DNA from 3 places in the Nakamurella alba genome. Region 1 is predicted to be linked to each of the others. Evidence: riboswitches for the same ligand, from Rfam matches in the RefSeq annotation. Region 1 holds a riboswitch; each other region holds the start of a gene.
The links. Region 1 has a riboswitch for cyclic di-AMP ahead of GIS00_RS29010 (C40 family peptidase). Riboswitches for the same ligand answer to the same signal wherever they lie in the genome.
Positions count from the first base shown of each region.

Region 2: linked by a shared signal. The riboswitch ahead of GIS00_RS29215 (C40 family peptidase) and the one ahead of GIS00_RS29010 (C40 family peptidase) in region 1 are both predicted to bind cyclic di-AMP.
Region 3: linked by a shared signal. The riboswitch ahead of GIS00_RS28665 (transglycosylase family protein) and the one ahead of GIS00_RS29010 (C40 family peptidase) in region 1 are both predicted to bind cyclic di-AMP.

Region 1 covers NZ_WLYK01000005.1:677,585-687,271, reverse strand. Annotated here, with positions in the region: gene GIS00_RS28655 (S8 family serine peptidase) at 1-4,060, opposite strand, end outside; gene GIS00_RS15130 (ArsR/SmtB family transcription factor) at 4,288-4,929, shown strand; gene GIS00_RS15125 (SRPBCC family protein) at 5,054-5,785, shown strand; gene GIS00_RS15120 (hypothetical protein) at 5,864-6,040, shown strand; gene GIS00_RS29010 (C40 family peptidase) at 6,596-7,861, opposite strand; cyclic di-AMP (ydaO/yuaA leader) riboswitch at 7,940-8,102, opposite strand; gene GIS00_RS15110 (PQQ-dependent sugar dehydrogenase) at 8,504-9,687, opposite strand, start outside.
Region 2 covers NZ_WLYK01000018.1:59,503-69,189, reverse strand. Annotated here, with positions in the region: gene GIS00_RS25890 (ROK family protein) at 1-673, opposite strand, end outside; gene GIS00_RS28160 (hypothetical protein) at 670-1,047, opposite strand; gene GIS00_RS25885 (ArsA family ATPase) at 1,044-2,294, opposite strand; gene GIS00_RS25880 (SRPBCC family protein) at 2,295-2,732, opposite strand; gene GIS00_RS25875 (metallophosphoesterase family protein) at 2,757-3,548, opposite strand; gene GIS00_RS25870 (glycosyltransferase family 4 protein) at 3,583-4,704, opposite strand; gene GIS00_RS29215 (C40 family peptidase) at 4,730-5,884, opposite strand; cyclic di-AMP (ydaO/yuaA leader) riboswitch at 5,898-6,070, opposite strand; gene GIS00_RS25855 (hypothetical protein) at 6,261-6,467, opposite strand; gene GIS00_RS25850 (NYN domain-containing protein) at 6,561-7,826, opposite strand; gene GIS00_RS25845 (DEDD exonuclease domain-containing protein) at 7,895-9,634, shown strand; gene GIS00_RS25840 (class F sortase) at 9,652-9,687, opposite strand, start outside.
Region 3 covers NZ_WLYK01000006.1:146,892-156,578, forward strand. Annotated here, with positions in the region: gene GIS00_RS27750 (zinc metalloprotease) at 1-483, opposite strand, end outside; gene GIS00_RS15835 (hypothetical protein) at 567-872, opposite strand; gene gluQRS (tRNA glutamyl-Q(34) synthetase GluQRS) at 1,039-1,974, shown strand; gene GIS00_RS15845 (queuosine precursor transporter) at 2,015-2,743, shown strand; gene tgt (tRNA guanosine(34) transglycosylase Tgt) at 2,962-4,179, opposite strand; gene GIS00_RS28665 (transglycosylase family protein) at 4,397-5,059, opposite strand; cyclic di-AMP (ydaO/yuaA leader) riboswitch at 5,117-5,291, opposite strand; gene GIS00_RS15860 (AAA family ATPase) at 5,758-6,243, shown strand; gene GIS00_RS15865 (arylsulfotransferase family protein) at 6,439-9,393, opposite strand.

The DNA of each region.
Region 1 (9,687 bases):
CTGTTCGCCACCCGGTCTGCACGGCTCCCGGGCCGAGCGCGGTGCCGGTGGCCGGGAAGGTCGGCAGCGTCGCGGTGGCCAACCGGACCGCGACGGTCGACCGGACGACACCGCCGGCGCTGCGGGTGGTGATCACCAGCCGGGTGTCCGCGCCGGATGCGCCGAGCAGGTCGTAGCGCAGCCGCACCGTACGGTCCTTCGCCGAGGCCACCATCGGCAGGGTCAGCGACAAGGAGGCGGCGGGGCCGCCGGTGGTGGAGAGCAGGCCGATCCGCCGCGACCCGTCCGGTGCGGTCACCGGGCCGATCCCGTCCAGCACCTGGGTGGTCCCGGTCCGGGTCCACGCGGTCAGGTCACCGGTCTCGAAGCCGCCGCGGACCACCGTCTCGAAGGTGTCCAGGACGCCGGATCCCATGCCGTCGCCGGGTGACCCTCCGGCCGCGGCGATCAGCCGCGAACGTACCTGCGCGTCCGAGGCGGTGGGTTGCTTGGCGAGCACGGCCGCCGCGGCGCCGGCGACCATCGGAGCCGACATCGAGGTGCCGCTCTCGCTGGCCCGGCCACCGCCCGGCCAGGTGGAGACGATGTCGGTCCCGGGAGCCGAGATGTCCACGTAGGAACCGTGGTTGGAGAACTCAGAGCGGGTGCCGGACCGGTCGGTCGACCCGACCGTCAGCAGGTTGTTCACGTACGTGGTGCCGCCGAAGGTCTCGGATCCGGTGAAGCCGGCCGGGTAGTCGACCTCGTTCCGGGTCGAGCAGCCGTTGAAGTAGTAGGTCGCGCCGCCGCAGTTCCCCGCCGCGGTGACCACCAGCATCGACGCCGCCGCCGCTTCCTGCAGCGCCTCGGCCACCACCTCGGACCGCGGGTAGCCGCCGAGTGACAGGTTCAGCACCCGGGCGCCGTGCGCCGCTGCGTACCGGATCGCCTGCGCCAGTTGGGCTGCCGTCCCGCAGGCCCGGCCCTCGCAGAGCACTATCGGCATGATCCGGGCGGACCAGTCGACCCCGGCCACCGCGCGCCCGTTGTTGCCGGCGGCGGCGATGATCCCGGCGACGTGCGTGCCGTGGTCGTCCTCCGGGCCGGCCGCGGTGTTCGTACCGCCGTCGAGCACGTTGATCCCGGGCAGGATCCGGCCCACCAGATCCGGGTGGTCCTGGTCGATCCCGGTGTCGGCGACCGCCACCACCACCGGCGCGCCCTGCCCTGTGGCCCAGAGCTCGTCGGTCCGGGTGGCCGGCATCGACCACTGCTCGGCGTAGGCCGGGTCGTTCGGGGTGAGCGCGGAACCCTCACCTACGGGGTCGGTCTCGACCGCGGCGACCCCCGGCAGCGCCTCGATCCGGCCGGCCAGCAGCTCCAGGGTCCCGGCGGCCGCGACGGCCGGGAACCCGACCTGCCAGGAGTCACCGACCCGGCCGAGTACCTCGCCACCGACCCGGTCGGCGGCGGAACTGATCACCGCCGGGTCGATGTGCTCGTCGAGCCGGACCAGCAAGGTGTCGGACCGCACCTGCTCACCGGCGACGGTGATCACCGCATCCGGCGGGCTTGTCGCCGCATCCACCGGCAGACCTGCCGGGGTGACCTGCAGGGTGACCGTCCGACTCTGCGCCGGGGCGCCGTCGATGGTGCCGACGGCACGGATCCCGACGCTCGACGCGGTCGACCGCACCGCCACCGATCCGGTCGAAACGCCGTCCCCGGCAACGAGATCCGGCGAACGTCCGTCGTCCCGCAGGAACCCGAGCCGGACGTTCGAGGCATCGCGGATCTCCACCGCGCCGGTCCGCACACCCAGCGCCACCGAGCTCATGACCACCGTGGTGGACACGCCCGAGGTGATCGCGGCGGTGTCGACGGCGAGCGTCATCGGGGCGGTGTCGGCCCGGGCGGTGATCGGGGTGAGCAGCCGTCCGACGGTCCGGCCCCCCGTCCAGGACGTGGTCAGGGTCGCGGCGAACTGCGTCGAGGCGGCGGCCGGCACGGTGTAGCTCGCCGCAGAAGCGACCCGGACCGAGGTACCGGGGGCGAGATCGTCCGGGCGAAGAGTGGTTCCGGTGCCGGCCGGGGTGTCCACCCGGACGGCGACCGACCGGGCGGTGCCGTCGCTCCCGGCCGGCAGGTCAGCGACGGTGACCACCGATCCGTGGCCGGGATCCGAGAAGTCCACCCGGACGGCGACTCTCGCGGCATCGCAGGCGGAACCGGCGGCGCACGCGGCGATCCGGGCGAGCTGCGACCCGGTCAGCCGCGGGTGGTAGCGGAAGGCCAGGGTGGTCCCGGAGGCGGTGCATGACCCGGAGTCTGCGGCGCACGGGACCGCCGTCGGCAGGGTCGCCTCCACCACCCCGGACCGCAGGGCGGAAGAGGCGCACCCGGCGGCGGCCCCGCCGGGACAGCGGGTGGCCAGTACCGCGGCGGCGGTGGTGTTCACCGTCTGCTCGGTCGGCAGCGCCCGCCAGCCGGCGGCCGTGTGGATCTCGATCCAGGCCTGCACCTCGGTGACGCACGCGCCACCCGCGGTCGTGCACGCCGACGGCAGCACCCCGGGGCCGGACGGGACCAGGCGCACGGTGCCGGACACCGTCGGGTCCCCGGGGGTGGACAGGCAGGAGCCGGTCGGGTCGTTCCGCATCGCCACCGCGTACCGGACCGTCGCGCCGGGCGCGGCGCCCGGGATCGCCGACCCGTCCGGCGCGGTGAGGCGGGAGGACACCGAGGGGGTGCAGGCGGTGACGGCGACCGTGGCCGCGACACCGCCGGGGAGGTACCAGCCGGCGAGATCGATGACCACGTGCTGCTGCCCGGTGCTGACACCGGTCACGGTGACGGTGCCGTCCGCTCCGACCGGGACCAGCACAGTGGTGGTGAGGGTCTGCCCGGCGGGGTAGTTGAGCACGGTGGCCGCCCGGCCGCCCGCGGTCGGGCCGACGGTCAGGTAGCCGGCGGCGGTGGGGCCGACGACGGAGACGGCGAGCGCGACGGCGGTGGCGCCTTCGGCCGGCACCCCGCCGCGGCCCAGCACCCGGACCGCCACGGCCTTCCCGGGCCCGACGGAACGGTTCGTCCGGGTGTCCAGCAGCCGCGCGGCCGGTCCGGTCTGCAGCGTCCCGGCGGCGGACGCCCTGCCGCCCGCGACGTACCCGGCGACATCGATGACGACGTGGGTGCGGCCGGGGACGCCCGGGGTGATCGCGATCCGGCCGTCGGCGGACACCGGCACCACGGCGAAGGCGGTGGTGCTCCGCCCCGACGAGAAGTTCAGCACCGTGGCCGGAGCGGATCCGGTGCCGCCCAGTCGCAGGTAGCCGCCGCCGACCGGGGCCACTGCCGTCACGGTGACCAGCACTGCGCTCACCCCCGCCGGCACCCCGGCCCGGCCGTACACCGGCACCGGCAGCGGCGTCGATCCGGTGACCGTGCCGCGTCGCAGACCCAGACCGGTGCGGGTGTCGGCCAGCCGGGTGCCGGTGGCCAGGGCGGTGAACCCACCGGCGACCGCGGTGCCGCTGCGGGTCCAGCCGAGCAGGTCGACGACCAGGTGGGCGTGCCCGGCGACGGCGGTGGGCAGGTTGGCGATCCGGAAGCGGCCGTCGCCGCCCAGGGTGACCAGCGCGGTGGCGGTACCGCTGCTGCCCGCGGTGTAGTTGAGCTGGGCGACACCCGGCCGCGTCGTGCCGTCCGGGTAGGCGGTGAGGAAACCGGACGTGGTCGGCGCGACGGCGGTGATCTGGATCAGCACGGCGGCGACGCCGCTCGACGGCACCCAGCCGCGGACCCGGACGGGGAGCGATCCGTTGCCCACCACGCCCTGTCGGGCTCCGGTACCGATCCGGGTGTCCAGGATCCGGGCCGGGGTGATCGGGACGTAGCCGCCGGCGACACCTCCGCCCGCGGTCTGCGTGGTGGGGGTGCTGGTGCTCGGGGCCTGGGTGGTCGCGGTCGGGGTGGCCGGTGCGGGCGCGGCCAGGACCTGGACCGGCGTGACGAACTGGAGGAGGCCGGCGAGCAGGGCCGCGACGAGCATCGCGATGCGTGCCCGTGGCGCGCCTGTCATCCGTCACCTCCACCGTTCCGTCACCCCTGGTGACGATGCCCCGGGTGGCGGTGTCCGGTGCCCGCTGATTGTCCCCGACACCCTGTGGTGCATCGGTCTCTGCCACACGGTTGCCCTGCTGTTTCGCCCGCCCGGACCGCCATGAGGCGCATCACCCACGAGGCGAACACCGACCGACAGATACAACTGTCTTGACAACATTTCCTTTCGGTGCGAGGGTGATCGCCATGGACGAGGTGGCGGTCATCGAGGATCCGGCGGCGGCGGAGGTCGTCCTGGATCCGGTCCGGGCCGGGCTGCTGGCGGCCCTGGTCAGTCCGGGGTCCGCCAGCACCCTCGCCGCGTCGGTGGGGCTGTCCCGGCAGAAGGTGAACTACCACCTGCACGCCCTCGAACGGGTCGGGCTGATCGAGCTGGTCGAGGAGCGCCGCAAGGGCAACATGACCGAGCGGGTACTGAAGGCGGTGGCCGCGTCGTTCGTGATCTCCCCCGCCGCGCTCCTGCCGGTCGCGCCCGACCCGGCGCGCTCCCGAGACGAGTACTCCGCCGGGTGGTTGCTGGCGCTGTCCGCCCGGTTGGTGCGGGAGGTCGGCACCCTGGTGGCCGGCGCGCGGGCCGCCGGGCAACCGCTGGCCACCTTCGCCGGCGACACCCGGATCGACTTCGCCTCCGCCGCCGACCGCGCCGCCTTCGCCCGCGAACTCGCGGCGTCGGTCGACGAGCTGGTCGACCGCTACCACCGCCCGCAGGCACCCGGCGCGCGCGGGCACCGCCTGGTGCTCGCCATGCACCCGACCCTGCGCGAGACCGGTGACGGTGCAGCTGTTTCCGGTCCGAAGGCCGTCCGCACGTCCGCACCACCGACCTGACGTCTCCCGCACCACCCGCAGCGATCCCCCCACATCACCGGCTGCGTTCCCCCGGAACCACCCACCGCGATTCCCCCACACCACCCACCGCACTGCCCACCGCACGGACCCCGAGGAGCACCCCATGACCGGCAAGCGTTTCGACATCGCCCGCACCTTCGACGTGGAGGGCACCCCTGAGCAGGTGTTCGACGCCGTGACCACGAACGTCGGCGGCTGGCTGTGGCCGATGGAGTTCGAGCCGCGGGTGGGTGGTGCCGCTGCGTTCGGCGGCGTGGTCACCGTCTGGGACCCGCCGCACCACTTCGTCACCCGGGTCGACGGCGAGGACGGTTGGTTCAACCAGCTCGAGCACGAGATCTCCGCCCGCCCGGGCGGCGCGACCGTCCGCTACGTGCACAGCGGGGTGATCACCGAGGACTGGGACACCCAGTACGACGGCGCCGACCAGCACACCGACTTCTACCTGCACACGCTCCGCCAGTACGTCCAGCACTTCGCCGGCCGCACCGTCAGCTACTCGGAGGCGACGGCTCCCGCCTCCTCGCAGAACCCGGAAGGACTGCGCACCCTGCTGCTCGCCCTGGGGATCGGGGACGGGGTGCAGCAGGGCGACCGGATCCAACTCGCGCTGCCGGCGGTCGGCGTGGTCGTCGATGTCGAGGTCGACCACCGGAACCACGCCTTCATCGGCCTGCGCACCGACGACGCGCTCATCCGCATCTTCGGCCGCAACTTCTTCGGCGCCCCGGTCGCCGTCACCGTCCACCGCTTCCCGGACGCCGATGCCGACGGCCCGACCGCCGAGGCCGTCAGCGCGGCCTGGCAGCAGCGTCTGGACGAGATCTACGCCTGAGGTTGCGTCGGGTCGGACTGTTCACATCCACCCGCGCGGACGGCGAGGATTTCCGCTCCTTGGTGTTTCATGGGAGCCATGACCAGCCCTGAACACCCCCGTGACGAGGGATCCATCGCCGACACCCAGATGTTCCGTCGGTTCGTCGAGGAGGAGGAGCCGGTACGGAACGGGATGCCGGGCTGGGCCTGGCCGGTCATCATCTGCGCGCTCGTCGCCTGCGCCGCGCTGATCGTGGTCCTCGTCACCCGCTGACCTTCGTCGGTCCTGCCGGCCCTGTCCGGTCGGCTCGTCCGGGGCGTTCCCGCTGGAACGCCCCGGACTTTCGTGTGTGCGGGCACCGGCGGATCCGCCAGGTCGTCCGCGCGCCGTCACCGGTCGGGTGCCGGCCGCCGGATGTCGCTCCCTCCGCTCCGCCGTCGATCCGGTCCGAGATCCGGCCGGTTCCCGCTGGTCCCTGACCCGGGGGCCGGCATCCAGTCCCGGGAGAATCCGGGACCGTTTCCATCGGTGGGCGGTGGAAACGGTCCCTGATCCCGAGCCCGGGGCCACTCGGGCGGAGCAGGTGCGCGACATCAGGCGACTCTCCCGCTGGTACATCCCCGGGGGCCCACGCCGACGTGCCCGCAGGAATCGCGGGCCCACCTTTCCACCGGTGGGCGAGGTGAAACGGTCCCCGACCCGGCCCGCCAGCCGCACAGTCGGCCCGCCGGATCAGCCGGCGCCGGCCCCCCGGCGGCGGAACACATGCCCACAACGCCGAAGAGCCCGCCCCGGATCAGGGGCGGGCTCTTCGAGAAGCAGTGAGGATCAGCGCGGGACGCGGTGTCCGGTCGGGTTCGGGCCCGCACCGTCGACCGGCACCAGCACGACACCGACGCTGTAGGTGGCGGCGCTGACGACCATGCCGTCGCCGACGTAGATCGCGACGTGGCTCACCGGGCTGTAGTAGGTGACCAGGTCACCGGGCTGCAGCTGGTCCAGCGGCACCGACGGCAGCTCGGCCTGCAGGTAGCTGGCCCGCGGGATCCCGATGCCGGCCTGGCCCCACGCCCAGGTGGTCAGACCCGAGCAGTCGAAGGCGTCCGGGCCGTCACAGGCGTAGCAGTAGCCGGCGCCGACCTTGGTCAGCGCCGCCTGCGCGGCGATCTGGCCGAGCTGGTCGCCACCGGACACGGCCGGCGGGGCGGCCGCCTCGGTGGTGGGCGCCGGTTCTTCGGCGGGCGGGGCCGCCTCGGAGACAGGCGCCTCGGAGGCCGGCGCCACCAGGGTGTCGGCCTCGGCCGCGGCGCTGGTGGACGGCGCGGCGGCGGCAGCAGCGGCGGCTTCGCGGGCGGCGGCCTCCTCGGCGGCGGCCTGCTGCGCGGCAAGCGCGGCGGCCCGGGCCTCGGACTCCCGACGGGCCTGCTCGGCGGCACGCTCCGCGGCCAGCCGCTCCTCCTCCGACAGCTTGTCGTAGAGGGCCTTGGCGTCGGAGACCGCAGTGTCCATGGCGGTCTTCTTGGCGGCGGCCTCGGTCTCGGCCTTGGTGGCGGCCTCGGCGGCGGTGGCCGCCTCGGTCGCGGCCTGGGTCGCGGTCACCGCGGCGGACGCGGCCTTGGTGGACTCGGTCGCGGCGTCGGCCTTCGCCTGCAGCGCGGTGTCCATCGTGGCGTGGGTGTCGGCGGCGACCCGCTCGACGGCGGTGGCCTGGTCGAGGAAGTCCTCGGCGGAGTCGGCGGTGAGCAGCAGGCTCATCGTCCCGGTCCGCGCGCCGCGGAAGGTGGCGCTGGCGAACTGGTCGAGATCCGACTGGTAGCTCTTGGCGGTTGCGGCGGCCTTCTCGGCGGTGGTCTTCGCGGTGCCGGCGGCCTTCTCGGCGGCGACCTGGGCGGCGGCGGCCTTCTTCGAGGCGGCGTCCGCGTCGGCCTTGGCCTGCTTCGCGCCGTTGAGCGCCTCGGCGGAGATCTCGGCCTGGCGCTGCGACTCCTCCCAGGCCGTCTTCGCCTCGGAGGCGGTGCCCGGCTCGTCGGTGCCGACCGGGTCCGCGGCGGCCGGCAGCGCGCCGATCAGCCCGAACAGCGTTGTCGCGGCCACGCCCAGAGCAAGTGCCCGCAGACCTCGCGGGCGGCGCCGAAGTTCCGGCGTCGATGCATGTGTCGCCAAGACGGCGAAACCCTTCTTCCTTGCCGCCTACCGGGTTAGCTGACGGATTCGGGCCAGGAAGTGGCCCTACCCCCGACCTCCGCGAAGGCGCGTAGCTCAGGGGATTCACCCCAGTGGAACCTTGGGTTCCCGGCTCGACTCCCCGACGGCGTCGACTCGGCGGTGACCTCCCGATCCCCGACCGGCGATCCAACTGAAGGTCTCGGTCAGATTACGAGACGGACACTGATGTGTCTAGCTGAGGTCTCAACTGTGTAGCGGCTGTCAGCTGCGGCTGTCGACTCCCGGACCCGGGCAGGAGCGCCGGAGGACCCACGGCGCACGATTCGGACCAAGAATGGCCTATCGGACACCCCCAGGTCCACTTCGGAGCTGATGGTTCACACCGATCACACAGCGACAAGGCCGTCGGCCGCACCCACCCGACCGCATCGACGCCGCAGCGTTGCGCCGGGCGGGTTTCGTTGCGCCGACCGGGTCGACTTCCTGATCCACGATCCGCGCCTCGTCACCCTGAGGTGGTGGCCGGTCCCGAGAAGAGTGCCCGACAGGTCGGCGAACGGCGGGGCCGGATCAGGCCGCCGGTGCGACCCGGAGGATCTCGTCCCGTCCGCCCCCGTTGGAGGTCGTGACGTACAGCGCCCCGTCCGGGCCGCTCTGCACGGTGCGCAGCCGGCCATGGGTGCCGGACAGCTCGGCGATGGTCGAGGTCCCGCGGACCGCCCCGGCGCGGTCGATCCGGAAGACCTGCAGCGACTCGCCGCCCAGTGCCGCGACGGCCAGCGCGCCGTCGAGCTCACCCCACTGCGGTCCGTCGATCCACGTCGCACCGGACCAACCCGCCGTCGTGGCGCCGCTGGTCGCGACCGCCTCCTGCACCTGACCCAGGGCCGGGTCGGTCATCGGTACCGATTCGTCGTAGCCGGGCCCGTCGACCGGGACCGGGTCGTACCCGAAGTTGCCGCCGGAGACCGGGGCGTTGATCTCGTCCTCGACACCGGCGCCGTGCTCCACCGTCCAGACCTGCCCGGTTCCCGGCCGCAGCGCGAGTCCCTGCACGTTCCGGTGGCCGTAGCTGAAGACCAGGCGGGTGGCCGGGTCGTCCGACTCGAGGAACGGGTTGTCCGGCGCCGGCGCCCCGGAGGTGGTGACCCGCAGGATCTTGCCGTTGAGGGCGCCGAGGTCCTGCGGGTGACTGCCGACCGCCGCGTCGCCGGTGCCGATCACCAACGTGCCCCGTTGGTCGAACCGCAGTCGGCAGCCGCCGTGCCGTCCGGTGGTGATGTCGATCCCGGTGACCACCGGATCCGGCACCCGCACCGCCCGGGTGTAGCCGGCATCGAGGGTCCACGCGACCACCCGGACGTCCCGCACCCCGCCGAGGTGTCCCATGCAGGTGTAGACGGTCCGGTTCGACGCGAAGCTCGGATCGACGACCATGCCCATCAGCCCGGTCTCGCCCGCCACCCAGAGGTCGGACAGGTCCGCCTCGATCCGCACCAGTTCGCCGTCCGGGCGCAGCGCCGAGAACCCTCCCCCGCGTTCGTCGAACAACATCGTCCCGTCGGGGGTGAACGTGACGTCCCACGGGATGTCGAGGCCGGACACCAGGGTGCGCACCTCGACTCCACCCCGGCCGGACGGGGTCGGGGTGGGGACGGGGGTCACCTCCGACGCGCTGCCCGGGCTGCTGGACCCGGGTGTCGGGGACGGCGCCGACGGCGATGGGGTGCCGGCGGCCGGCGGTTGCACAGCGG
Region 2 (9,687 bases), on a different contig from region 1:
CCGACGCGGCCTTGGCCACCATGGCGCCGGTCAGGTCCGCCGGATCACCGATGTCCAACAGCCCCGGCTTGTGGTCGGCCGCGATCATCTCCCGCGCGGTGTCGGCCAGCCCGGTCCCCGAGCAGTAGCGCTCCCAGCAGCCACGCTTCCCGCACGGGCACGGCCGGCCGCCCGGCACCAGCACCAGGTGGCCCAGCTCGGGCGCGACACCGTGGGCGCCGCGGTAGATCTCGCCGTCGACGATCAGCCCGGCGCCGATCCCGGTGCCGATCGCCACCAGCAGCGCGATGGAGGCCGAGCGGGCCGAACCCCGGCGGTACTCCGCCCAGGCGGCGCTGTTCACGTCGTGGTCCATCACCACCGGCATCCCGACCAGGTCCGAGATGCGTTGCGGCACAGGGTCGCCACGCCAGGCCAGGTGCGGCGCGAACATCACCGCGGTGCGGTCGGCGGTGACGAACCCGGCGACCGCGAGGCCGACCGCGCGCACCGGGTGCACCGACGCGAGGTCGAGGATCAGCTCCGCGAAGACCTTCTCGGTCTCCTCGACGGTGTGCGGGGTCGGGGCGTGGCGGGAATCCACGATGCGGCAGTCGGCATCGACCACGGCGGCCCGGACGGAGGTACCGCCGATGTCGAGACCGATGGTGTAAGAGGCGTTCTGGGTGCTCACTCGATGTCGATCCGTTGCAGTCCGGTGGTGGTGGGGTCCTGGGGGGCGGGGGCGGTGGTGGGCCCGGTCCGGGGTGTTCCGGCGGCGTCCAGCAGCCGGCGCAGCGCGCCGACCGCGGTCACCGCGGCGTCCAGCAGGGCGTCGGACACCTCCGGCCGCTCGCCGCGGGCCACCGCCAGCAGGGCGCACCACGGACAGCCGGTGGTGCACGAGGGCCCGTCGCCCGTCCGCCCGCACTCGGGGCACGGCGGCGTGGGCTCGGGAGCGTCGGCCTGCCGGCGCTCCCGGGCCTGGTCCAGCCTGGCCGAGACGGCGTCGAGCAGCAGGCCGGCCTCGGTGGTCAGGCCGGCCACCGGGTGGTGATGCGCGGTCATCGGCCGGCCACCATCTCCGCCACCGGCGCCAGGGCCTCCGGCCACCGCTCGGGATCCGGCACGAAACGCACCACCAGGTCGTCGCCCTCGAAGCGGGCACCGTCGGTCCGGCAGCGCTGCAGCAGCGACGGCAGGGTGAGCCGCCGGCGGTGCGGGCCGACCGTCACCACCAGGTCGTCGCCGGACCGGCCCAGGTGGACCTGACCGCGCTCGGCCAGCGGCAGGGACCAGCGCAGCTCCCAGCCGCCCGGGGCCTCGGTCGTGCGCGGGCCCGGGGCGGTGGCACGGGGTGCGGCGGGATCCTCACCGGCGAAGACCTGTGCGGCCAGCGCTGTCAGGGCCGGTACGCCCACGGGTTCGGCGGCGGCCCACGGCACCCGGTGCTGCGGGAGATCGGCGAAGGACTCGGTGACCTGCTCCAGACCGGCGGCCTGCGACCGCTGCCAGCCGCTGACCAGCTCCCCGTGCGGCCCGTCGGGCAGCACCCGGTTGACCACGATCCCGTCGACCGGGTAGCCGTGCAGGGCCAGCGCGGTCCGCAGCCGCCGCGCTTCCGCGACCACCACCCGCTCCGGGGTGAGCACGATCCGGGTGGCCCCGCGCGCCGCATCGGTCAGCAGGTCGCGCACGGCGGCGAGGTCGCCCAGCAGGTCGGCCAGCGCATCGCGGACCTCACCGGACGGGCCGGACCGGCTGCCGCCGGTGAGCCCGGCCAGGCCCGCGGCCAGTCCGCGCAGCAGCCGGGCCGGGCCGCCGAGCAGCCGGGACCCGTAGAACGCCAGCGTCTCCGGGACGGCGAGCAGCCGGAGCGTCTCACCGGTGGGCGCACAGTCGACGACCACCAGGTCGTGCTCGCCGGAGTCCAGGTGGCGCTTCAGCTCCAGCAGCGCGACCACCTCCTCGGCACCCGGGACGACGGTGAGCTCGTCGGCCTGTACCTCGCCGATCCCCTGTGCCGCAAGGACTCCGACCAGGTATCCGCGGACGGCGGACCAGGCCTGCTCGAACCGGCCCCGCACGTCCACCTGGGCGGCGCACAACCCGGGCACGCCGGGCACCGGGGTCGGGTCCGCCCGCAGCGGCAGGTCCAGCACGTCGGCGGCGGAGTGCGCGGGATCGGTGGACAGCAGCAGCACCCGGTGCCCGTGGCCGGCGGCGGCGACCGCCGTCATGGCCGCGACCGTCGACTTGCCCACACCGCCCTTGCCGGTGTGCAGGACCACCCGGGGCGCCGTCGTGCCCCCCACTCAGGCCTGCTCGACGCGCTTGCGGAGCTCTTTGAGCGCGGTGTCCATGATCGTCCGCTCGGCCTTGCGGCGCAGCACCCCGATCAGCGGCACGGTCAGCTGGACCGACAACGTGTAGGTGACCTCGGTGCGCCCGCCCTGCGGGGCCAGCACGTAGCTGCCGTGCTGCGACTTCTGCATCTGACCGGACACCAGGTCCCAGGAGACCGAGAGCCCGTCCGCCGCCCAGGTGTACTCGAGCTCGTAGGTGTCCTTGATCATTCCGGCGTCCAGCCCGAACTTCACCCGGCGGGCCCGGCCGTCGCTGCCGGGCTCGGTGATCTCCACCTGCTTCACCGCCCCGGTCCAGTCGGGGTAGGCCGGGAAGTCGGCGATGGTGGCCATGATGTCCGCGGGTGCCGCGTCCATCGTCAGCGACTGGGTGGAGGAGTCGGCCATGTCCGGAAGGTTAGTCGCTCCGGCTCAGACCTCCAGCACGAAAGGCACCGGGAAGCGCTGGAAGTGACCGACGTTGACGCACTCGGTGCGGCCCACCCGCAGCCGCCGGGCCAGCGGCTGGTGCACGTGCCCGAAGAGCGCCCACCTCGGATGGTGCTCGTCGATGTACTCGCGCAGGCCAGGGCCGAACATCTCCATCCGGGCCGGCACCACGTCGTACCGCAACGACGGGATCTGCGGCGGCACGTGCGAGCACAGCACGTCCACCGGGCCCAGGTCGCGCACCGTCGCCAGGTACTCGTCCCCGGGCCGGACCAGCGGCTGCCAGACCGGATCCGGGGCACGGACCGGGATGCCGGTCCGGGTCGACCCGCCGGCCACGAAGCCCAGGTCCAGGCCGCCGACGGAGACCACCGCACCGTCCAGGTAGGGCAGCCGGTCGCCGGCGATCTCGTTCCACACCGCCGCCACGTCGACGTTGCCCAGGGTCAGCAATGTGTCCGGCCCGACGGCCTCCAGCACCTGCTGGTAGCGGACGGCCACCACCTCGCTGAGCACCGACACCGGGTCGCTGACGGTGGCCCACAGCGAGCGGTTGTAGTCACGCAGGCCGAGGAAGTCGCCGGAACTGCGGAGCCGGGCGAACGGCCGGACCCGGTCCGCCCCGAACACCTGGCCCAGGATGCCGTTGCCGTGGTCGTGGTAGTCGACGTAGTCCAGCAGGTCCCCCAGCACGACCAGCTGCTCGGCCTGCGCCGCGACCCTGGCCAGGGCCTCGATGTTCCCGTGGATGTCGGACACGAAGCTGATCCGCACCCGGCCACGGTAACCGGCGGCGTGCGGCGGGCTGTCAGCGGGACAGCAGGTCGGCCAGCCGCTCCGCGGAACGGTCCCAGGTCCAGTCCTGCCGGACCCAGCGCCGGCCGGCCTCGCCGTAGCGGGCGCGCAGCGCCGGGTCGTTGAGCAGTTCGACGACGGCAGCGGCGACGGCGTCGGCGTCCCGGCCGTCGACCACGGTGCCGGTGCGGCCGTCCTGCACCGCCTCCGGTGCGCCGCCGGAGTCACCGGCGATCACCGGCAGACCGACCGCGGCGGCCTCCAGGAACACGATGCCCAGACCCTCGACGTCGAGCCCGCCTCCCCTGGTTCGGCAGGGCATCGCGAAGACGTCGGCCGCCGCGTAGTGCGCGGCGAGCTCGCCGTCCGGAGCGCGGCCGGTCATCCGGATCGACCCGGCGACCGGTGAGTCCGCGGCGAGCCGGTGCAGTCGGGCGGCGTCGGAGCCGTCGCCGACGATCAGCAGCACCGCGTCCGGGTGCCGGGCCACCACCTGCGGCCAGCTGCGGATCAGCATGTCCTGGCCCTTGCGGGCGACCAACCGGGAGATGCAGGAGACCACCGGCCTATCGCCGAGGCCGAGCCGCCCGCGGACGTCCGCGCGGCCGGCCGGGTCCGGCCGGAAGTCCGGCGAGACCCCGGGCGGCAGGTATTCCAGCCGTGCCATCGGGCCGAGGGCGGCGGCGATCCGGCCGCGGGCGTACCGGCTGACGAAGGTGATCACGTCGACGGTGCCGCCGATCCGGCACAGCGCCTGCCGGGATCCCGGCAGCATCGACCAGCCCACCTCGTGCCCGTGGGTGCTGGCCACCGCGCGCCGGACACCGGCCCGGCGCAGCGCCGGGGTGAGCAGGGCCAGCGGCGCGGCGGCGCCGAACCAGACGGCGTCCAGCCGGTGCTCCTGCACGAGGGCCCGGGCCCGGCGCGCCACGGTCGGTACCGGCAGCATCAGCGAGGTGGGGTGCCGGACCACCCGAAACGGCTGCGCGGCGTCGAACTCCGCGGCGCCGTCCCAGGCCGGCGCGTAGACGACCAGGTCGTCGGCGGGCAACCGCACGGCGAGTGCGTGCACGTAGGACTGGATGCCGCCGGTGCGCGGCGGGAAGTCGTTGGTGACGAGCAGGGTGCGACGCACGGCCGCACCCCCTCTGCACTCTGCTCTAGCCGCGCGGCACCCGGTGGCCGGTGGCGTTCGGGCCGCCCTTCTCGACGGGCACGTAGATGATGCCCAGCGATTCGTCGGCCGCGCTGACCACCATGCCGTACCCGACGTAGATCGCGACGTGCGACACGGGCGAGTAGTAGGTGACGAGGTCGCCCGGTTGCAGCTGGTCCAGCGGGACCTCCGGGTAGTTGGCCTGCTCGTAGCTGACGCGGGGGATGTCGATGCCGGCGGTCGCCCACGCCCACTTGGTCAGGCCGGAGCAGTCGTAGGACTCGGGACCGTCGCAGGCGTAGCAGTAGCCGCCGCCGATCTTGGTGATCGCCGCGGCCGCGGCCTTCTGGCCGGCGGCGTCGCCGACCGGCTCCACGCTGGCGATGCCGGCGGCGGCCTGCGAGGCCTGGGCCATGCTCAGCATGGCGGCCTGCTCCACCGCGGACAGCCGGTTGTACAAGGTCCGGTACTTCGCGGCGGCGGCGTCCAGCGAGGTCTTGCGGGTGGCGGCGGTCGCGGCGGCGGCGTCCGCCTCCTTCTTCGCGGTCGCCGCAGTCTCGCTCGCGGTGGCGGCGCTCTGCTGGGCGGACACGGCGGCGACGGAGGCCTGCGCGGCCTTCTGCTTCGCGGCCAGCGCGGTCTGCATCACGGTGCGGTTGTCGGCGGCGACCTGCTCGAGGGAGGTGGCCTGCTCCAGGAAGTCGTCGGCGTTGTCCGCGGTGAGGATCAACGACATGGTGCCGGTGCTGGCGCCGCGGAAGCTGGCGCTGGCGAACTGGTCGAGCTGCGTCTGGTAGTCGACGACCGCGGCGGCGGCGGAGGCGGCATCGGCCTTGGCGGTGGCCGCGGCGGCGGTGGCCGTGGTCAGCGCGGTGGCGGCAGCGGTGGCGGTGGCGTCGGCGCGCTTCTGCTCCTCGCGGGCACCGTTGAGCGCCTCGGACGCGATCTCCGCCTGGCGGGACGCGACCTCCCAGGCCTGCTGCGCCTCCGAGGAGTTGGTGGGCTCCGCGGAGTTGGTGGGCTCGTCGGTCACCGGCACGGCGGAGGCCGCGGGTGCGGCGAGGGCGCCCAGCACGGACAGCAGTGCGATCGCGGCGGCGGTGCGCAGTGCTCCGGTGCGGGGATGGTGCTGGCGGACCTTGCGGCCTGGCGTCGCCACAGACGAAGTGCCTTTCTTCCCTGATGCGCCGCCTACCGGGTGAGCTGACGGATTCGGGCCGGAAGTTGCCCTACCCCCGCGCCGGCCGGACAGCGCCGCACGAAGCGGCACGACGGACGGTGGCGGGGATTCACCCCACGTACCTGGTTCCCCGGCTCGACCCCACCGACCAGGTGATCATGGCGGCGGGCTGTGTCGACTCGGCGGTGACCTCCGGGGCAACCGGACCTGGTTGCCCACTGCCGAAGGTCTCGATCAGATTACGAGAAGGACACGGGAAGGGCCACCCGGCGGAACGGACATTTCGTGCGGACGCATGCACTTCCCCGTCCGGCGTGCGGCGACGTTGCTTCGGTGTGACCGACCTCATGAAGTTTCACGCAGTTTCCTCCCACCCCCGGGACGGCATCGGTGTGACGAGCCGCAGCGGCGGGACCAGGCCGGACTCGGCCAGCACCCCGATGGCGGCACGCTCGTTCTCGTCCCACTCGACCCCCTCCGGCGGGGCACCCAGCAGCACCGTGATGACGCAGCCGGAACAGGCGCGGCCGCGGACCTCGCAGCGATCGCAATCGATGTGCATCTGACCTCCTGGACCTCCCCGCCCGGCGGGTCCGGGTGGATGCGGCCGAGGGTAGGAACGGGCACCGACAGTGCCGGTTCCCGCGCCGTCCGGTCAGGTCAGCAGGGCCAGCAGCACCGGCGCGCCGGCCGTGCGGGCACCCCGCGCGCGGGCACCGTCCATCACCTCGCGGTCCGAACTGATCACCACCACCACCCGGCCGGCCGGTTCGGCCGCGGCGAGGTCGCGCACCACGTCGTCGGCAAGCACCCCGGGCGGCGAGAACAGCACGCGCACACGGCGTCCCGGCATCTGCGGCACGGTGACCGCGGCCCCGTCGAACACCACGGTGACCTCGGCACCGGTGCGCGCAGCCAGCGCCCCGGCGGACCGGACCAGACGTTCCCGCTGCTGCACCAGGGTCAGGTCCGGGTAGCCGGACTTGGTGACGTTGTAGCCGTCGACGATCAGGTGCGCCGCCGGCAGACCGAGCCAGCGCAGCAGCCGCCCGGGATCCGCGGTGGTCTCCGCAGCGGGTGCACCGACACCCAGGTCGCGGCCGACGACATCCGCCGGGTCCGCGCCCCCGCCGAGCAGGTTCCACTCCCGGCGCAGTCCGCCGGCCGCCCCCTCGAGGGTGGTCAGCAGCAGGTCGAGCCGGCGATCGGCGGCGGCCCGGTCGTCCCGGCCCGCCTCCCGGGCGCGGCCCAGCGCCTGCTCCGCGCGGTCCGCGCGGTCGGCGGCCTGCTTCGCCCGCTTCTCCCAGCTGTCGGCCTCGGCGCGGGCGGTCTCCAGTCCGGCGGCGGTCGCCGCGGCGGATGCGGCCAGCTGCTGCTGCAGCGCCGCGACGGTGTCCTCGGCCGTCCGCAGCCGGGTGCCCTGGTCCCGCAGGCGCTGCCGCAGCCGGTCCAGTGCCTGCTCCTGGGTCTCGGTGCCGGTCCGCGCCGCCACCAGCCGGTCCCGCTCGGCGGAGACGGCCGACAGTTCGCGTTCCAACCGGCGCACCCGACGCGGCCACTCGTGCGGATCCCGGCCGGCGGCATCGGTGGTGGCCGGAACCGCGGCCAGCCGCTCGGCCAGATCGGGCAGCTTCTGCAGGTAGGCGCCGGCCGCCAGGTCCACCGGATCGGCCGGGTCGGTGACACCCGCTCCGGCCTGGGCGACCGCGGCCCGGAAGGCGGCGTCGGACTGCAGCGCCTCGGCCAGCGGGACCGCGCCGAGCCGGGCGCGCTTGCCCGGGGTGAACCGGGCGACCCGGGCCAGCGATGCCGGCATCTGCGCGGGCGGCAGCCCGTCGAGCGCCCCGGCGGCCAGCTCCAGCAGCCGACCGCGCACCGCGGCGGGCAGCGCCGTCAGCTCGGGCAGGTCGGCCGGTTCCATGCCGACGATTCAACACGTCCGGCGGCCGTCCGGGTGCACTGTCGGTGCCCTCCCCTACCGTCCGCCCCGTGAGTCCCATCAGTCCCGTCCGTGACATCGAGGTCCAGGCCTCGTTCGACGAGCTCGACGACCCGTTGCGCGAGATCACCTTCGTGGTGGTCGATCTGGAGACGACGGGCGGTTCCGCGGTGACCGAGATGATCACCGAGATCGGCGCCGTCAAGGTGCGCGGCGGCGAGGTGCTGGGCGAGTTCGCCACCCTGGTCGACCCCGGCCGGGCGATCCCGCCGCAGATCACCATGCTCACCGGCATCTCCGACGCGATGGTGATGGATGCGCCGCGGATCGACGCCGTGCTGCCGGCGTTCCTCGAGTTCACCCGCGGCACCGTGCTGGTCGCGCACAACGCCCGGTTCGACATCGGCTTCCTGAAGGCGGCGTGCGCCCGCCAGGGGCTGCCCTGGCCCGGCAACGCCGTGCTGGACACGGTGCTGCTGGCCCGGCGCGCGCTGTCGAAGGACGAGGCGCCGAGCCTGCGGCTGGGAGCGCTGGCCCGGCTGTTCGGCGCCCGGACCACACCCGACCACCGGGCGTTGCACGACGCGCGGGCCACGGTGGACGTGCTGCACGCGCTGTTCGAGCGGCTCGGCGGCCTCGGCGTGCAGAGCCTGGCCGAACTGCAGGAGCTGGGCCGGGACGTCCGACCGGCCCAGCGCCGCAAACGGCACCTCGCCGACCACCTGCCGCAGGCCCCCGGGGTCTACCTGTTCCGCGGGCCCTCGGACGAGGTGCTCTACGTCGGCACGTCGAAGAACCTGCGGCGCCGGGTGCGGTCGTACTTCGGCGCCGGTGAGCTGCGTGGCCGGATCAAGCAGATGCTGACGCTGGCCGTCCGGGTCGACCATGTGGTGTGTGCGCACGGATTGGAGGCGAACGTCCGCGAGCAGCGGCTGATCGCCGCCCACCTGCCGCCGTACAACAAGCGCTCCCGGATGCCCGACAAGGTGAGCTGGGTGGTACTGACCCGGGAGACGTTCCCCCGGCTCTCCGTGGTCTCCACCCCGCCGCTGGTGGAGTCGGTGTGCCTCGGGCCGTTCGGCACCCGGCAGGCCGCGCAGAACGCCGTCGAGGCGCTGCAGGAGGTGGTCCGGATCCGGCGCTGCTCGGTCCGGCTGTCGCGCACCCCGAAGGGCACCCCGTGCGCGCTGGCCGAGCTGGACAAGTGCGGCGCGCCGTGCGCCGGGCGGGAGTCCGCGGAGGACTACGCCGGCCACCCGACGCGGATCGCCGACCTGGTGCGCGGCAGCTCCGACGAGGTGCTGGCCCGGCTGCGGGAGGAACTCGAGAGGCTGTCCGGGCAGGGACGTTTCGACCAGGCGGCACGGGTGCGGGACCGGCTGGCCGCCCTGGTCGACGCCGTCGACCGGCGACAGCGGCTCGGCGCCTTCGCCGCGATCGAGGAGATGGTGGCCGCGCAGCCGGACGGGCACGGCGGCTGGGACCTGGTGGTGATCCGGTTCGGCCGGCTGGTCGCGTCCGGCCGGGCCCGCCGCGGGATCGACCCGATGCCGGTGGTCGACCTGCTGCAGGCCTCGGCCGAAACCGCGTTGCCGGGCAACGGTCCGCTGCCCGGCGCCTCCGCCGAGGAGACCACCACCCTGTTGCGCTGGGTGGAGACCCCGGGCACCCGGCTGGTCCGCACCACCGCGCCCTGGTCCAGCCCGGCCCGGGCCGCCGGCCGGTGGCGGCCGTTCGCCGCCGCCGCGCACCTGGCGCGCAGCGACCTGCTGCGCCGGCCCTGGAGCTGAACTGCCCTGGAGCTGGACTACGCGCGCACCGCCGTGACCACGATGTTGTCGAG
Region 3 (9,687 bases), on a different contig from region 1:
GATGCCGCCGGTGGCGGTGGCCTTGACGTTGTCGGTGTCGGCCAGGAAAGCCGTCGTCTGGGTGGACGTCCGGGTGATGCCGTCGGTGGCATTGCCGTCGGGGTCGGTGGTGGCGAGGGCAAAGGTGATCCGTGCGTCGGCCACCAACCCGGCGAAGGCCGCGGGCACGGAGCCCGCATCGGCGTTCCGCGCGCGGTAGTCCTCGTTGAGAGTGGTGATCTGGCTGTGGATCTGCTCGTCCGGGATGTTCTCGGCGGTCTCCCGGTAGACGACGTGCACCACCACCGGGATCTCGGTGCAGCCGGTGCGCAGGGCGGCGCCGGTGGTCAGCACCCGAGCGGTGCGGTTCTCGATCTCGTTGCGCGCCTGCAGGTATCCCGGTCGGGTGCGCAGCAGGCGTTCGTTCACCTCGTCGGTGCCGCAGACCCGGCGGGTCGGGCGGGCGACGTCGGACGCGGCGGGGCCGCGGGACTTCGGGGGCATGTCGTCCTCCTGTGGACGGGTGGGGGCGCCACGGATCGCCCGCGCGGGCGGGTGCCCGAGCGGTGGCGAAGAGTGGGATCAGGTCAGCGGGAGCGCCGCACGTCCAACCGGTCCGGCGCGGTGGTCACCACGTCGAGGTCCAGCTCCACCCCGGGGGTGCGGACGGCGAGGACGGACCCGGTCAGCGACCAGGTGCCGTCCGCGGTGGCGCCCCTGTCGTCGGGTCCCGGGGACCCGAGGGCGGCACCGCCGTCGGCGAGCAACGTGAAGGAGGAACGTCCGCGGGACGGTGGCAGCGGGGTGCCGGCCGGCCGGTACACCTGCAGTCCGTCGTGGTCCTCCTCGTGGGCGTGCACCCACGAGCCGACCAACTCCGCCGGATGTGTCATCCCGGTCCTCCTTCGTCCCGACGCAGCACACGACGGCGCCGCCGCCGTCCTGATACCCGCCTGTGGTCCGGCCGCACCGGACCGGCGAGGAGACCCGGTCCGTCCTCTCTCCCGGTTCGTCGCCGGGTCGTCACCGGCTACCAGGCCACCCGGCAGGATGGACGCCGTGTCCTCCGCAACGACCGTCGATCGTCACCAGCACGGTGCCGGGCGGTTCGCCCCCAGCCCGTCGGGCGACCTGCACGTCGGGAACCTGCGGACGGCACTGCTCGCCTGGCTCTTCGCCCGGTCGTCCGGCCGCCGGTTCCTGGTGCGGATCGAGGACCTGGACCGGGCCCGCGCCGGCTCGGCGGACCGCCAGCTCGCGGAGCTCGCCGCCCTGGGCCTGACCTGGGACGGACCGGTGGTGGTCCAGTCGGAGCTCGCCGCCGGTCACCTGGCGGCGATCGACCGGCTGCGCGCCGGCGGCCTGGTCTACGAGTGCTGGTGCACCCGCCGGGAGATCCAGGAGGCACCCTCGGCGCCGCACGCCGCGCCCGGCTCCTATCCGGGGACCTGCCGGGACCTCAGCGCCGCCGAGCAGTCGGAACGCCGGGCCACCGGTCGGCCGCCCGCGCTGCGGCTGCGGGCGGAGGTGCAGGAGTGGACGATGAAGGACCGACTGCTCGGGCCGTACACCGGGGTGGTGGACGACCTGGTGCTGCGCCGCGGCGACGGGGTGGTCGCCTACAACCTGGCAGTGGTGGTCGACGACGCCGCGGCCGGGATCGACCAGGTGGTGCGCGGCGACGACCTGCTGCCCTCCACCCCGCGCCAGGCCTACCTCGGCCATCTGCTCGGGCTCGCCGCCCCGGAGTACGTCCACGTCCCGCTGGCGCTGAACCCGGCCGGTGCCCGGCTGGCGAAGCGGGACGGCGCGGTCACGCTCGAGGAGCTGACGGACCGCGGGATCCCGGCAGGCCGGGTGCTCGGCCTGATCGCGGAGAGCCTGCGGCTGGCCGCCTCCGGCGAGAGCGTCGACACCGCTGCACTCCTGCAACGGTTCGACCCGGAGCAGCTGCCGACCGGGCCGTGGATCGTCGATCCCACCTGCCTCGGTTGACCCGCACCAGATCGCGGCCGGTTCGTCCGGGCCGCCTCACCTGGTTGAATGTGCCCCCGTGACAAACCCTGCCCCCGCGGCGCCGCGCGCCGCCTTCGCCCGCACCGGGCTCGGCATCTACCCGGTGCTGGTGACCCTCTTCTGCTGTTTGCTGCTGCTGTCGAACATCGCCGCCACCAAGGGCATCGAGTTCGGGCCGTTCCTGACCGACGGCGGCGTCTTCCTCTTCCCGCTGACCTACGTGCTCGGCGACGTGCTGTCCGAGGTGTACGGCCTCAAGGCCACGAGGCGGGCGATCCTGCTCGGCTTCCTGATGTCGCTGCTGGCCAGCCTCACCTTCTGGCTGGTCACGATCTCGCCGTCCGCGCCCGGTTTCGACGGCCAGGACGCGTTCGCCCGCATCCTCGGCGTGGTGCCGCAGATCCTGTTGGCCAGCGTCGCCGGCTACCTGGTCGGCGAGTTCCTCAACTCCTACGTGCTGGTGAAGATCAAGGAGAAGACGAAGGAGAAGCACCTGTGGGCCCGGCTGATCGGGTCGACGGTGGTCGGCGAGTTCGGCGACACCCTGATCTTCTGCCTGATCGCCGGCCCGGTCATCGGCATCACCTCGCCCGGCGACCTGCTCAACTACACGCTGATCGGGTTCGCCTACAAGACCGCGGTGGAGATCATCCTGCTGCCGATCACCTACCGGGTGATCGCCGCGATCAAGAAGCGCGAGCCCACCTACGCCGAGGCGCTGCGCGAGCTGGAGTCCACCGGCCGTTGATCCCGGGCGGGTGACATCCGCCCGTCGCGAGGTGATCGGGGGCACATGCCGTTCTCACAGACAGACCTCCGGGTGGTCCCAGGTCGGCACACCAGAGTGGTTCTCACGGCGCCCCGCCCCGTCCCCCATCCCGGCGCGGGGAGCCGTCCAACTTCACCGAAGCCCTGTGCCCGCACCGGTTCTCACCGGAGCGGGCGCAGGCATGAACCGGCCGGCCGTCAGCGCTTGGCGTAGTAGCGGCCGAGGAACTCAGCCTTCACCGACTCGTAGCTGCCGTCGGCGAACGAGTCGCGGATCCGGTCCACCAGCCGCACCACGAACCGCTCGTTGTGGATGGTCGCGAGGGTGGAGGCCAGCATCTCCTTCGCCTTGAACAGGTGGAAGACGTAGGCCCGCGTGTAGTGGGTGCAGGTGTAGCAGTCGCAGTCCTCGCCGAGCGGGCCCATGTCGTGGCGGTAGCGGGCGCCCATCAGGTTGTAGCGGCCGTCCGGCGAGTAGATCGAGGCGTTGCGGGCCACCCGCGACGGCGAGACGCAGTCGAAGGTGTCGGCGCCGTTCTCCACCGCGGTGAAGATGTCGTCCGGCTCGGAGATGCCGAGCAGGTGCCGCGGCATGTCCTCCGGGATCTCCTCGCAGCACCAGCCGATGATCGTGCCCAGGTTGTCCTTCTCCAGCGCCCCGCCGATGCCGAACCCGTCGAACGGCCGGCCGTGCTCGCCGAGCTCGAGGAGTCCACGGACCGCCTGCCGCCGCAGGTCCTCGTACTGGGCGCCCTGGATCACCCCGAACAGCTGCTGGTAGGGCTTTCCGACCCGCTCGGTGGTCAACCGGTCGTGCTCGTCGAGGCAGCGCCGGGCCCAGAGCCGGGTCCGCTCGACGGACCGTTCCTGGTACTCGCGGGTGTTCATCAGGGTGGTGCACTCGTCGAAGGCGAAGATGATGTCCGCGCCCAGCCGGTGCTGGATGCCCATCGAGATCTCCGGGGTGAACCGGTGCCGGGATCCGTCCAGGTGCGACTTGAAGGTCACCCCGTCGTCGTCGACGTGCGCCAGCCGGGTCTTCCCGGCGGCGATGACGTCGTCGGACTGCAGGCCGTCCACGTTCATCGCCAGCACCTTCTTGAACCCGGCGCCCAGGGACAGCACCTGGAACCCGCCACTGTCGGTGAAGGTGGGGCCGGGCCAGTGCATGAACGGGCCGAGCCCGCCGTGTGCCTCCACCAGGTCCGGACCGGGCTGCAGGTAGAGGTGATAGGCGTTGGCGAGCACCGCCTGCGCGCCGAGATCCGCCATCGACTCCGGCAGCACGGCCTTCACCGTCGCCTTGGTGCCGACGGCGATGAAGGCCGGGGTGCGGATGTCCCCGTGCGGGGTGCTCAGCACGCCGGCCCGCCCGAGCCGGCCGGGCAGACGGTGGGTGACGCGGAACGAACTCACCCGACCATCCTGACCGCTGCCCCGCGCAGGACCGAATCCGCACGACCGAGTCAACTGCGACGTCGCCGGCGGGCCGACGGACGATCCCAGGAGCAGATCCCGCCGTCACCGCCCTCACAGGGCCGACCCGAGCCGGAAGGCCGGGGCCGCCTCGGAAACGCGATGCGCCGGGCACCCGTGCGGGTACCCGGCGCATCACGCAGGCCTGGGACGTGCATCAGCCCAGGCTGAGCACCTGACCCGGGTAGATGAGGTCCGCGTCGGAGATGGTGTCGCTGTTCGCGTCGAACAGCGCCTTCCAGCCGCCGTCGACGCCCTGGTCGGCGGCGATCTTCGACAGGGTGTCACCGGACTGCACGGTGTACTCACCGGCACCCGCGCTCTGCTGCGGGGCGGCGGCGGGCTCGTCGTTGCGGGCCTCCTCCTGCGCCTCGTTGCTCCCGTCCTGCTGCGGGGCCTGCTCGACGGCGGCCTCGGTGGCGTTCTCGGAGGTGTCCTCGACAGCCTCCTCCGCCGGGGCGTCGCTCGAGTCGGCGGGCACGTCGCGCAGGTCGACCCCGCCGCTGGCACCGACCATCGACGCGCAGGCCCAGGCGCCCCAGCCCTGGCCGGCGAGCGTGCGCTCGGCGATGGCGATCTGCTGCTCACGGGTGGCCAGGTCGGCACGCTCGGCGTACTCGAGGCCGCCGAAGGCCTCCCAGGTGGAGGGCAGGAACTGCAGGCCGCCGTAGTAGCCGTTCCCGGTGTTGATGTGCCAGTCGCCGCTGCTCTCGCACTGGGCGACGGCATCCCAGGTGGAGTCCGGGGCGGCCGAGGCCGTGCCGGCGAGGGCGAGGGCGGGGGCTCCGGCGATGGCGCCGACGGCCACCGTCCGCAGCATGATGGTGCGGGTGTTCGACGGCTTGCGGTGGCGTCCGACGTAACGGGTCATGTGATGTGCCTCCCTGTGCTGCGCCTACGAGGTGAGCTGTCGGGTTCGGGCACACGGAACGAGAAGTTCCCTGGGAGTTGCCCGACCGGCCGGAACCGGTTTCACCCCAAGACGATCGGATACCGCTCGACCGCCGGAAGTTGGGTCCCCCGCCGCTGTCCGCGCCTTTCGTTCCAGAGTTCTCCGGATCCTTGGTGGACAGCGCTCGGCGCGAGCAGGTCCCGGAGTTGCAGGTCAGGACGTCGTGGCCGGTGGCGGTGCCGGGGTGGCGTGGCGCCTGACCCGTCGTCCGCCCTCTACGGTACGGATGGACGGTAATGGCGCCAGTCGGACAAATCAGACATCACAGTTCTATCACGAAGCGATCTCGGATGATCACGGCCGACTTTCCGCTGATTGCACGTGGTGAATCGGTCATATTTTCCGGGCGAATCTGCTGTGCACGGCGAATCAATTTTCACCCGGTCGGCGCAGTGTTGTCGGATGCGCACAGGAATGGCTCACGTCGATCTTTCCGCCTCAGGTCACGGCATCTCCCTGCACATCCTCGGGGCCGCTGCCACCCCCGGTGACCAGCCCGGACGCCGCCGATGGATACCCTCACGCAGGTGGGGCCAGGGCGGCCCGGACCTGGAGGGAGCGGCGGGATGGCACGGCTGGTGCTGATCTGCGGACTGCCGGGATCGGGCAAGACCACCGTGGCGCTCCGGCTGGCCCGCGAACTGCCGGCGATCCGGCTCAGCCCTGACGAGTGGCTGCACAACCTCGGCATGCCCTCGCAGCTGCCGACCGCCCGCGAGCGGGTCGAGTCGCTCCAGTGGCAGATGGCGCAGGCACTGCTGCGGATCGGCACCAGCGTGATCCTGGAATCCGGGTTCTGGCGGCGTCGCGAGCGGGACCAGTTCCGCGAGCGGGCGCGGCAGCTCGGCGCCCAGGTGGAGCTGCGCTATCTCGACGTGCCGATCGCCGAACTCGAGCGACGGCTGGCATTCCGTTCCAAGGGTGGCTCGGTGCAGGGGTCCGGGACCACGGGCCCCATCTCCCGGGACGAGATCGCCGCCTGGAAAGCAGTTTTCGAGGCTCCGGACGCCACGGAGCTCGCTCTCTACGACACTCGCGTCACTGCCTCCTGACCTTCCCCGGCACTCGGCCGGGCGTCGGGCATTCCCCGGGCGGCCTGCACTCGCACGACGTCCCGCACTCGCACGACGTCCCGCACTCGCACGGCGTCCCGCACCTACCGGACGGAGCCGCCGACCGACGTCAGGAACGCCGGAGGGCCGGCCCGCGGGATGCGGACCGGCCCTCCGGGTCGTGCTGGTGCGTGGTCAGCCGAGAGCTGCACCACGCGCGTTCGGCGAGATGTACATCCGCTCGGCGGCGGAGCCCGGTCCGTACCAGAACACCGACGAGATGTCGCCGGCACCGATGAACGCGCCGATGAGCGGGATGTAGCCGACGGCCTTGCCGGTGTTGCCGGACGGCGAGACCGCCGACACGCCACCGGTGAAGGACCAGATCTGCGGCGCAGCGCCACCGTTGCGGATCATCACCGAATCGGTCGGACCCTCGAGGACGTACGCGGCGCCGGTCGCCGAGTTCGTGACGTCGGTGGACCGGTAGGAGCCGTTGGCCGCGAAGCTCCAGACCGAGTCCGCCGCGGCACCCGGCGCGTAGAAGAGGATCTCGTCCCGATCCGGATCCCCGTCGAAGTTGCCGACCCGGGCCGAGTAGGTGCCGTTGATCGAGACGGGCACCGTGCGGTAGCCGGTCGACCCGCCCGAGTTGCCGCTGGTGAACCAGATGGAGTCCGGCTCGGCGCCCGGCGCGTACCAGAGCACGTCACCCTGGCCGTTGCCGTCGAAGTCACCGGTGACCGGGGTGTAGGTGCCGTTGATGCTCAGGCCACGGGTGGCCCGGGTCAGCGGCTGGCCGGCGTTCCAGCTGTACCGGTCCACCCGGTCCGGCGCCGCACCCGCTGCGTAGTACAGGATCTCGTCGCGACCCCCGCCGTAGGCGGCACGGTTGTCCATCACGATCGCCTGGGTCACGACCGACGGGATGTCGATCGAGGCGCTCTGGAACACCCGGTCGTCGCGGTCGAAGCGCCACATGAACGCGGTGCCACTGCCGTTGCGGCGGAACAGGATCTCCTCGGTGCGGTCACCGACGAAGTCGCCGACCACCGGGGTGTAGCTGCCGTTGATGGTCACCGGGTAGGAGGTGAACCCGCCGGCACCGTTGGACAGGTGCAGGTAGTCCTGGCCGGACGGCGAGTACCAGAGGATGTCGTCGCCGGAGGCGCCGCCGAAGTCACCGACGATCGGCTGGTAGCCGACGCCGTTGACCGCGGTGGTGGCGATGTCCTCGAAGTACGCCCCGCCGCCGCTGATCACCTCGGAGGTGCCGCCGGAGATCGGGGTGCCGCCGTCCATGGCCTGGATCGCCAGGTAACGCCCGGCACCCGTGACGGTGACCGTGGTCTCGAACCCGGACTTCGAAGTGGTGGATCCCAGGACGGACAGCGCCCGCGGGTTCGAGCCGGACAGCACCCGCCAGCCGGTGGTCTCGGTGCTGCCGTTCCAGCTGACCTTCAGGGTGGCGTTGCTGCCGGTCCGGGCGCTGACCACGACGGTCGGCTTCTCGGTGGGCGTGCCGGTCCACTCCTGCCGGACTGTGCGGTAGGTGCCGTCCCCGACGATGTTCGCGTCCCAGATGGCGGTGCCGGCCGAGTTGTACTCGGTGGCGATGCCCAGGCCGCCCCAGCCGACCAGGCTGGCCAGGCCGGAGCCGACGTCCTGGTTCTTGCCCTGGGTCGGGCCGTAGGTGTTGGCCCGGCGCAGCGACTCGGTGTAGGTGGCCGTCCCGGTGCCCGGGTTGAGCGTGACGAACGCGGCGCGCGAGGTGTTGGAGGTGACGGCGATCTGCCGGCGCACGCCGTTGTCGAAGTAGCTGTACTGGTTCGTGCCGCGGACCCGGAAGTCGTGCGGGTAGTCGGGGCCGGTGATGCCGGTCGCGACGACCTCGGGATCGTCGTCGACGACGGTCGGGAAGTCGGTGCTCTTGCCACCGAAGATCCAGATGACGTCGCCGGTGGTCCGGTTGATCTTGTACAGCGCCGAGGTGAGACGGGCCGAGGCGATGATGTTGCCGTCGGTGTCGATGTCCAGCGAGTTGAAGTGGATGTAGTCCATCAGGTTCGACTGGAGGTAGTTCGGGTAGTACGTGTCGCTGGTCGGGATGTGGTCCAGCGAGTGGAACTCGAACAGCACGGCTCCGGTGGCGACATCCACCTCCTGGATCACGCCGTCCAGCACGGTGGCGCCGGTCTTGCAGCCGGTCACGGTGATGTTGTCGCAGAGCACCGGGTTGTAGGCCATCAGCAGCGCGGTGTTGTCCTCGGTGAGGATCATGTCGTGGATGTCGGCCTGGTAGCCGTTGCCCATCCGGACGGTCGCGATCGACTGGTAGGCGGAGTTGTAGATCTGGTAGTCGCCGCGGTAGTTGCCGGCGCCGTACGGCGCGGTGCCCTCGAACCAGGTGATGACCTCCTGGCCCAGGTAGTTCTGCACCTCGGCGTCGCCCACGATCTTGTCGGTGACCGGGTGGAACCAGACCAGCGCTCCGGCGTTGTCGTACATCATCACGCCGGGCAGGCTGTTCGCCGTGCCCTGCGGGGTGGCGAACAGGTAGCCGGGCGCGACACCGGTGCCCTGCGGGTTCTGGTTCACCTGCACCGCGGGAGCGGCCAGGTCCGGGCGGGTCTGGTACTGGCTGACGATCGCCTGGGTGCCCGCCTGCGTCCGCGGTCCGGTGGTGGCACCGCCGGTGTTCAGCTCACCGGCGGCGGTGATGCCGGGGTGGGTGCCGGGGCTGGCGACGGTGAACGAGTAGCTGCCGTTCTCGGCGCCCGCGACCTGCGCATCGGTGCTGACGGTGACCGTCTCGCCCTTGGTGAACGCAGTGGCCGGGGTGAAGGTGGCGCCGGTGCCGTCCGGGTGCGCAGTGACCTTCCCGATGTGCGGGCCGCTGACGCTCCCCGTGACGGAGACCGTCGGCAGCGCGCCGGCCGGCAGGTCACGCAGGCTGATCGAGGTCTGCGGGGACGCGGTGAAGGACCCGGCCGCGGGGATGGCGACGGCCGATCCGGGTGCTGCCGATGCCGCGGTGGGGATCGGTGCCGCACCGGCGGCCGTGGCGGTGACCACGGGCAGCAGAGGTGCGAGCAGTGCCAGGGCGAGGATCGGGCCGAGTGCCCTTCGTGGTCGGGATCGGGATGTCACGTGTGGAGCCCCTCGTGGTGTGCTGGACCGTCGGCGACGGGCGCTCGCGGCGCCCCTTCGCCCGCACCGCCGTCGGCGGCACCTTCTCAGGACTACCTCACCCGGGTGACACCCGCCATCGGGACCCGCCGCCGACCGCCCGATTTCACCGGATCCTCCCGGTGCTGTCACGCAACTGCCGAGGTCCGGCCGCCGGGTCGGTCAGTCGTGGCGGCGGTGAGCGGTGGGCGGTGGGCGGTGGGTGTTACTGCGGATCCGGTGCCGTCAGCCACGCCAGGCGTGGCCCAACGCAAC